4 regions of the Glutamicibacter sp. M10 genome follow, and region 3 is predicted to be linked to each of the others. Evidence: riboswitches for the same ligand, from Rfam matches in the RefSeq annotation. Region 3 holds a riboswitch; each other region holds the start of a gene.
The links. A riboswitch is a leader RNA that binds a small molecule or an ion and turns the genes downstream of it on or off. The one in region 3 is predicted to bind S-adenosylmethionine.
Positions count from the first base shown of each region.

Region 1: it holds a riboswitch for S-adenosylmethionine, as region 3 does, so the genes downstream of both, N6V40_RS01185 (ABC transporter ATP-binding protein) here and N6V40_RS16350 (O-acetylhomoserine aminocarboxypropyltransferase/cysteine synthase family protein) in region 3, are expected to answer to the same signal.
Region 2: it holds a riboswitch for S-adenosylmethionine, as region 3 does, so the genes downstream of both, N6V40_RS05630 (OsmC family protein) here and N6V40_RS16350 (O-acetylhomoserine aminocarboxypropyltransferase/cysteine synthase family protein) in region 3, are expected to answer to the same signal.
Region 4: it holds a riboswitch for S-adenosylmethionine, as region 3 does, so the genes downstream of both, N6V40_RS15420 (bifunctional o-acetylhomoserine/o-acetylserine sulfhydrylase) here and N6V40_RS16350 (O-acetylhomoserine aminocarboxypropyltransferase/cysteine synthase family protein) in region 3, are expected to answer to the same signal.

Region 1 covers NZ_CP104918.1:235,368-237,562, forward strand. Annotated here, with positions in the region: gene N6V40_RS01180 (acyl-CoA dehydrogenase family protein) at 1-734, opposite strand, end outside; SAM riboswitch class I at 750-841, opposite strand; SAM riboswitch class I at 1,109-1,211, shown strand; gene N6V40_RS01185 (ABC transporter ATP-binding protein) at 1,217-2,026, shown strand; gene N6V40_RS01190 (aliphatic sulfonate ABC transporter substrate-binding protein) at 2,108-2,195, shown strand, end outside.
Region 2 covers NZ_CP104918.1:1,153,331-1,155,525, forward strand. Annotated here, with positions in the region: gene N6V40_RS05625 (L-idonate 5-dehydrogenase) at 1-341, shown strand, start outside; gene N6V40_RS05630 (OsmC family protein) at 416-970, opposite strand; SAM riboswitch class IV at 1,004-1,124, opposite strand; gene N6V40_RS05635 (DEAD/DEAH box helicase) at 1,239-2,195, shown strand, end outside.
Region 3 covers NZ_CP104918.1:3,371,462-3,373,656, reverse strand. Annotated here, with positions in the region: partial or broken gene N6V40_RS16355 (LysR family transcriptional regulator) at 1-777, shown strand, start outside; SAM riboswitch class I at 1,002-1,092, shown strand; gene N6V40_RS16350 (O-acetylhomoserine aminocarboxypropyltransferase/cysteine synthase family protein) at 1,202-2,195, shown strand, end outside.
Region 4 covers NZ_CP104918.1:3,177,361-3,179,555, reverse strand. Annotated here, with positions in the region: gene N6V40_RS15430 (GNAT family acetyltransferase) at 1-160, shown strand, start outside; gene N6V40_RS15425 (VOC family protein) at 215-859, opposite strand; SAM riboswitch class IV at 1,032-1,152, shown strand; partial or broken gene N6V40_RS15420 (bifunctional o-acetylhomoserine/o-acetylserine sulfhydrylase) at 1,242-2,195, shown strand, end outside.

The DNA of each region.
Region 1 (2,195 bases), 390 kb from region 3:
CCGGTCAGCCCCTGACCAAACCCATCCCAATCGTCAAGGATTTTTACGCCACTGCGTTGGGTGGAAACGACGGCAATCTGCCGGCCAGCCTTTTCTGGATGGGCCACTGCCACTGCGGTCCAGTCGGCAAAGATGGTGCCGGTGCAGTAATACTTTTCACCGTCAACTAGCCAGCGGCCCTCAGACTCGGTGACCTTGGTGTTCAGCGTACCTAGTGCGTTGCCGCCACGTTCGGTGTACGCATTGCCGACAATCTGACCGGCAGCAATACGGGTAACCCACTTGTTGCGCAGCTCTTGATCTTCAAGAATCAGAATGCTCTCCACAAAGGCGATGTGTGCTCGCCAGAGCTGGCCAACATGGGAATCAGCCTCGGAAAGTTCAATCAGCAGGCGGAACACGTCAACCAGACGTGCGCCGTAGCCGCCCTCAGAAACTGGAATGCGCAGCGCACCAAAGCGGTCGCGGTTCAGCAGGCCCACCTGTTCAAAGGGAAGCACGCGGTTGCGATCGCGGTCCCTTGCGGTAGACGCGATCTGCGCGAATACCGGACGGAAAATTTCAGCCAAACGGTCATACTGTTCATCCGCGCCCGGACCGGGTGTGACTTTGAGTAGTTGCCGGGTAGGCAGTTGCTCTTCGAAGTCATCTAGTCCCATGGCGCTAGCCTGCGAAGGATCGCTGAGCTGGTTGAAGTCCAAACCGGAAGAGTTCGGCGACTCGCCAAATGACATTGAAGTCCTCAATTCTTTCCATCGGTCCTGGCGGTAGCACCGTCCCGCGATTCGGGTGGTTGCTGCGGCGTCGTCGAGCCAGATCTCTCAGCCGCTCTGGATGGGTTGTCATTCATTTGTAGCCGTAACAAAGCAATCATTCCAAGCCACGAAGTCACATTTCATTGTTCAGACCAGGTGGCTTGACAGTTGCGTTGCACAGTCAATGACGCGTCATATCGAAGATGACTTGGCAAGAATCCCCAACTATCGATTAAACAGCCTTCTAATGAAATAAATAACGAAATAACCCGCGCATGTGACGTAGTTATCGAAGATTTTTCATGTTACGCAAGATTTGCTTTCAAATCGTTCGAAAGCCTGTAATGGACACGTAACCATCCCGAGCGGCCGAGAGATCTGGCTCAGTGACGCCGCAGCAACCACCTATGGATGACACACTCCATAGGCCGGTGCTACCGCCAGGACCGATGGAGATGATCATGGCTCTTAGCCTTGCACTGCCTCAAGCGCACACCTCGACCGCTTTAGACGTGGAATTCAGCAATGTTTCGCGCACCTTCACCACCAAAAGTGAAAGCCGCGCGGTCCTCAGCGATATCAACTTGCAGATCCCCGCGGGCCAAGTTGTTGCGATCCTTGGTGCTAGCGGCTGCGGCAAGTCCACACTGCTTCGCGCGGTCTCCGGGTTGGACCAACCATCCACCGGATCCATCCGTACCGGAAAACGCAACGTAGATGGCATCAACGAACTATGTGCGGTCGCATTTCAGGAACCACGACTACTACCGTGGCGATCGGTCCGAGAAAATATCGCTTTGGGCCTCGCGCCAGGTACCAGCAAGGCCGACGGTGCTGAACTGATTGATGAATTAATCGAGCTGACCGGGCTCAGCCACGCGACAGATCTTCGCCCGCGCGAAATTTCAGGTGGTATGGCTCAGCGCGTCTCGCTGGCTCGTGCCTTGGCACGGCGCCCTGGAGTGCTGCTACTTGATGAACCCTTCGGCGCACTGGACGCTTTGACGCGGCTGAAAATGCAAGATCTATTGCTCTCCATCCATGCTTCCTTCCCCACCACAATTCTTATGGTCACCCACGACGTGGACGAGGCGTTGACCTTGGCTGACCGAGTCATCGTCCTGGGACGTGAGGGTCAAGATACCGCGGCCACCGTCATTAAAGAACTCTCAATGAGCGCTTCTCATCCTCGCAAACACAACGAAGATCAGTTCATCGCTCACCGCGCAGGATTGCTTCGACTTCTTGGTGTGGACCCGACTAACCATTGACGTTTAACACCGATTCCCCCTGATCTACTCCATCAGCGACATAGCTGTCGCTTACCCGCACGCACAATTTAGAGGATTATTATGCTTTCGCACCGCTTCACTCGACGTACCGCACTTGCCACCGCAGCACTGTTGATCGGGGCTACTGCCCTGACCGGTTGCGCCGGAG
Region 2 (2,195 bases), 1.3 Mb from region 3:
ATGCCGACGTGGTGATCGAGGCTAGTGGCAACTACCGTGGTCTGGCCTCGGCAGTACGCGGTGCTACGCGCGGTGGACGAGTAGTCATGGTTGGCCTGCTACCAACCGGTGAGCAGCCAGCACTGATCTCGCTTGTCATCACCCGTGAACTAGAACTCGTCGGTTCATTCCGTTTTAACGACGAAATTGACCACGTTCTTGCTGCCTTGGCCGACGGGTCGTTACGGATCTCGGATGCTGTCACCCACGAGTTCCCAGTGGGCCAAAGTCTTGAAGCCTTTGAAACGGCCAAGGATGCTTCCACCTCGGGCAAGGTCCTACTGGATTTCCTTAGCGAATAATCCATTACTGTAAAACGCACTGCGGTGGCCCTGAAATTCGGGTCACCGCAGTGCGTTTTTTGGTTCAGCTGAGACTAATTATTAGCTTCAACAACGTGCACCGAGGTAGTCACCGGCACCGGGTTGACGAACAAGTCCAATACTGGGCAGTGAGCATCCACAGCCTGGCGTAGTTCTTCATAACGCTCTGCGGATTCAGGACCCGCAATGTGCACCTGCAAGTCCACGGAGGAGAAGCCCGGACGAATTGTTTCATCAATGCCAAACAGGCCACGAACATCAAGCTGGCCATCAGCGGTGATCTGCACATCATCTACTTGGATGCCCAAGTTTTCCGCGTACAGACGGTAAACAACTACTTGGCAGGAAACCAACGCTGCCAAGGCATATTCCACCGGGCTGGCCGCGATGTCGCTGCCTCCCAGTGCAGCTGGTTCATCAACGGTAAAGCTGTGCTTGCCGGCCCTGATGTTACTGGCTACAGAGTCGAATCCTTCGCCGCGAACACTAAAGGTGAGTTGTGCGCTCTGTGGGGCTGCCGAAATGCGTTCACCCCATCCAGTGCCAGCTTCTTGTAAGCGCGCAGAGCGATCTTCGGCCACGGAAAGTTTCTTGGTTGCGGTAGGCATAAGAGGTGTTCTCCCTTTTCTGACGCAAGGGTGCGCCATCGTTTACGCTTCTTGACTCTCAGGATGCGTCGAATCTTCACCTGGGGCACCCGGCACAATGGCTAGAGGGTTGCCGTCCACTCAGCCAGGGCCGTAGTGAGTGGAACTCGTGATTCAGTGATTCATTTTTATCCTTGAGTACCGCTGCGAGTAAAGCATTCGCTTAACTTTTCGTCATTACGAAGCTGTCGGTAACCGTCGATAGGATGGAGGGTAGCAACCGGCTCTATTGCGTACACAACGATTGGCGGATATGGAATACCAGCTGACTATCAAAAACTTGGACTTGGTACTGGACCAGGACACGTTGGAGATTGGTGCGTTCTACTATCAGTCGGGAAAGGTCTCGCACGTTGAACGCCACGTTGAAGCCGGTCTTACTCAAGTGCGCGGACAGGTGCTCGGCGCGCAGGTGAACGCAACCTTCCGATTTGAAGCGCAAGGGATTTCATTTGAAGGTGGTTGCAGCAAACACCCCACCAGTACTCGCTGCGAAGAAGTCGCCGCGTTATTGATTGAAACCATTAACGAAGATGATGAGCCTCTGTACGTTACCGACGGTGCGGGGCGGCCGCATGACTGGCAACGTCAAGCGGTGCCGCAGTGGGAACGTAGTCTTAACCGCCTATTGCCCGTCATCGATGATGAACCGGACGTCGCCCAAGAGCCGCTGGGCCTCATTCTAAAAATCGTTAGCGAACCACGCTACGGTAGCGATGATGCCCTGACCCTTCAGGCTCGCCCGGCGCGACAAGGTACCAAGAGCCCATGGATTCAGACCGGAGTAAGCTGGAAGTCTGTGGCCTTTGACAAGCGGTTCTCCAAAGAACAGCGCCGTGCCATGAGCGAACTAGACCAGCTACGAGAGCAGGCTGAAAAGCAAAAATACGGCTATGTCTGGGATGTTAAAGACTGGATCTCGTTAATGGATCTACCGGGCAAAGATTTGCTCGAAGCCTTCACCGCGCTGCAAGCAGCCGGAGTGCAGATCATCAACGGAAGTAGCAACGCCAAGCCCGCTGTGACCTTCAGCCCTGAGCCGGCCAATGCTTTTGTAGATCTGCGCCGGGGTGAAGATGGCTTGACCATGGAAGGGTTCATTTCCGCGCCTGATCCACAAGATTCACATGTACTCCCTGTCGGAAATCCACCGACTTTTTTGGTGTACTCGGCTAAGCCGTTGACC
Region 3 (2,195 bases):
GGTCCGCTCCGCAAGGGAGTGACACTCACCCCCGAGGGGGCAGAATTCCTGGGTTATGCACGCCAGGTCCTGGAGCAGGTGGAGCTTCTTGAACATCGCTACCTCGGCCGGCCTTCGGCTCGGCGCTTGCTTGGTGTCTCCACGCAGCACTACTCATTTTCGGTTGATGCCTTTGTGCGCATGGTTCAGGCCAGCGGCGCAGAGGAGTACCAATTTTCGCTCCGGGAGACCCGCACTGAGGAAATCATCGAGGACGTACGCACCCTACGCAGCGACATCGGGATCTTGTACCGCAACGACTTCAACCGCAAAGTGATCGACAAGCTGCTGCGCGAATCCAGGCTTGTCTTCCATCCGCTGTTCATAGCCGATCCGCATATTTTTATTTCGCGCAGCAACCCACTGGCCTCGCGTGCACAGGTGACGCTTGAAGACCTCGAAGACCTGCCGCGGCTTACCTTCGACCAGGGTGCAAACAACTCCTTCTACTTTTCCGAAGAGGTGCTCTCCACCCGTTCAAGCCAACGCGAAATTCAAGTCTCGGACCGCGCCACGATCTTTAACCTCATGATCGGCTTGGGCGGGTACACCATCTCCACCGGCATCATCAGCGACGAGCTTGATCCCTCCATCGTTGCCATCCCGCTGTCCATCGACGAGCGAATCGAGATCGGTTGGATCGACCACGCCGGGATCCCGCTCACCGATCAAGCGCAACTTTATTTGGAAGAAGTGCGTGCGGTGGTCGCCAGCTTTGACGTTGAGGTGCTGGGCTAAAACCGTAACAGTGTGTCATCTCTAGCCTTCGAGTCGTCACACTAGCAGGGCAAAACTGCTAGATTCCGCGGATTATGCTCAAAGTGGCGCGTCATAAACAGGTCGTAAACCCCGTGTCATCATGACAACTTGGCGACATATGAAGCGTGGCGACCTTGTATGAAGCCGTGAGCCCGATGCCGCTTGCACCGCCCGGGGCAGATATCGAACCATGGAAGAACAACAAACCATCAAGAGCGACTAAGAGATCTGGCTCGAAGACGTCGCAGCAACCATCGGGAAACCGAAAGGTGCTAATGCCAGGGACGATGGAGCAGTTCCGAACGCTTTTAAGCGCACTGTGCCTCGTACCAAGTCAGTGTTCGGGCTTTGGTACGGGTTACATCTTTCGGTGCACTCCCTCGCTAGGAAACGAGAAGGAGCTATGAGCCAAGGAACCGACGCGGTCCACGCAGGGTATCGACCAAGCGGAGATTTCCGCCCGATGCTGCCACCACTACATAACTCCGCAGCGTACCAATTTGAATCCCATGCTGAAGCGATCGAAAAGTTCGCTATGCGCCAGTCCGGGTTCACGTACTCACGCACCGGTAACCCCACCGTTTCGATCCTCGAGCAGCGTGTAGCCGCGCTGGAAGGTGGAGCTCAGGCGGTGGCCACCGCCTCGGGACAGGCAGCTGTTTCACTGTCCCTGTTGGCGCTGACCCAGGGACCTAAGCACATTGTGGCGTCTTCCTCGCTATACGGCGGCACGGTGGACCTACTGACCGACTCCTTCGCCGACTTTGGCATCCGCGTCAGCTTTGTTGACCAAGCCGATCCGGCAGCCTGGGCCGGGGCCATCGAGGATGAGACCCGCGCGTTTTTCCTAGAGTCCGTGTCCAACCCGCTGTGCACGGTGGCCGATCTTCCCGCTATTTCGGCGATCGCCCACGAGCACAACATCCCGGTGGTCGTGGATAACACCCTGGCCACCCCGTTGAACTTCCGCCCGCTAGATTTTGGCGCGGATATTGTGGTCCACTCGGCCACCAAGGGTCTGGCCGGCCACGGCTCGGTACTTGGCGGCGTGGTGGTGGATTCGGGAAAGTTCGACTTCTCCGATCCGCTGCGTTGGCCACAGATTGCCGCCCCACGCGTGCGGTTGAACAATACTTCCTTGCTCGAACGCCACGGCTCTGCTGCCTATGCGATGCTGGTGCGTTCCAAGTTCCTGCACGATCTAGGTCCGGCATTAGCTCCGGCCAGCGCCCAAGGCATTTTGGCCGGCATCGAAACTTTGCCGGTGCGTGCAGCGCATGTACAGCGCAGCGTGAGCACCCTGATCCAAGAGCTCTCCGGCCACCCGGGCATCGCGGCCATCCATCACCCCTCACAATCCAGCCACCCGAGCCACACCGTGGCCCAACAGCTCACCC
Region 4 (2,195 bases), 190 kb from region 3:
GGTTCAGGCCGCAACAAGCTGGCTAGTGGACCGTGGTGTGCCCAAGGTGCAGTTGATGGTGCGTAATGAAAACGCTGCCGTGCTCAATTTCTATGAGCGTCTGGGATTTGTGGACCAAAACGTTGTGGTTCTAGGCAAGCGTCTGGATGCCAGCACATAAAAAGAGGTAGGTGGGGACGCCATTGTCCCCGCCTACCTTTGAAAGATGTTGTTGTTACAGCACAACCGGACCGTTATCGGTTTCGAAGGTCACCGTCATGATTCCCGGGGTACCGTTGGGTGCCTCATAGTCCATGACTACTGGGCCCAGATTCACGTTTTCAGGTTGCCCCAACCATTCCAGCACACGATCACGCGAGCCGGCAATGGTGATCTCGCTGATCGCGCCGCTCGGTTCAAGTGCCTTGGAAGGATGCAGATCCTTAGCTTCTTCGTCCCAGGAAATCAGGTACGGGCACTGCGGGTCGGCGATCAAACCCTTAATGCCGATCTGCTGCCAGGTCAGCTCGCGACCATCGGGGAATTTGCGGTTGCCCGGAACCGACTTGCGGCCCAGCCGTTCTTCGGCGCTGGACAGATCGTCCACCGAAACACACCAGCCCATCCAGCCACCGCCGAGCTCAGAACGCGCTCGCACCGCTTGGCCAAAAGGAGCCTTGTCGCTGGCGGGGTGGTTGAGCACTTCAACCACTTCCAAATACTGACCATGCTTCAACGGGAAGATGACATTACGTGTTCCGAAGCGCGGATGCACGCCTCCCTTAACGAACTCCAAACCCAAGGCCTCGGAGATTCTCTGCGCGGTTGGCAACAACCCATCTGGGCCGCAGGCATAACTTACGTGATCTAACCTCATCATGTGCCCATCATGACAACATGTGATGACAGTCTCTACTTAGGCAAGCCTAATTTTTAATCGGTGATCGAATTCTCTGCACCCAAATCGCGTCTGGCGCGAAATATGACCGATTACTACCCCCTTTGCACTCTCACATTGCAAAAATCTTCGGTTTTCGGGCACACTGGAAGTAGGTCATGAGTCCCAGTAACAAGCCCCGGCTTACTGGGCGGCAACCCTCCAACCGCGGTGGGGTGCCCCGGGTGAAGACCTGGCCCTTAGGAGCAAAAAGCTGCTAAGGACAAGCGCGGGTAACCCTGGAAGTGCCTTCATGAGGATCTTTCTGTCGGTGTCTTCTCAGTGGTCTACCCCAAAAGTCACAGAACTATTTTTGGAGGAAACCATGAGCAATAACTGGTCATTTGAAACCCGTCAGATCCACTCCGGGCAGACCCCAGATCCAACCACCGGTGCCCGGGCACTACCGATCTTCCAGACCACTTCCTTTGTCTTCCCAAGCGCAGAAAGTGCTGCAGCCCGTTTTGCGCTGCAGGAACTGGAACCGATCTACACCCGCATCGGCAACCCCACCACCGACGCAGTAGAAACTCGCATCGCCGATCTAGAAGGCGGCGTGGGCGCGCTGTTGCTGTCCTCCGGACAGGCCGCGACCACCTTGGCCATCCTGAACCTCGCCGAGTCCGGCGATCACCTGGTGGCCAGCCCAAGTTTGTACGGCGGAACCCAGAATCTGCTTAAGCACACGCTTAAGCGTCTGGGCATCGAGGTCAGCTTTGTGGCCGACCCGGATAACCTGCAGGATTGGCGCGACGCGGTGCGCCCAAACACCAAGGCGTTCTTCGGCGAAACCATTTCCAACCCACGCCAAGACGTGCTGGACATCGAAGAAATCGCCAAGATCGCCCATGAAAATGGAGTGCCGCTGCTGGTGGATAACACCCTGGCCACTCCGTACCTGATCCGCCCGATCGAATTTGGGGCTGACATCGTCATCCACTCGGCCACCAAATTCCTGGGCGGTCACGGCAACGCGATCGCCGGGGTGATTGTGGACTCGGGCAACTTTGACTTTGCCAAGGACCCGCAGCGCTTCCCGGGCTTTAACACCCCGGACGAGTCCTACAACGGCCTGGTTTTTGCTCGCGATCTTGGCGTGAACGGCATCCTCGGCGCCAACCTGGCCTACATCCTCAAGACGCGAGTCCAGCTCTTGCGCGATTTGGGTTCAGCGCTGTCACCTTTAACGCGTTCTTGATCGCCCAGGGGCTAGAAACCCTGTCCCTGCGCGTTGAGCGCCACGGTGAAAACGCGCGCGAAGTGGCCAACTGGCTCGAAG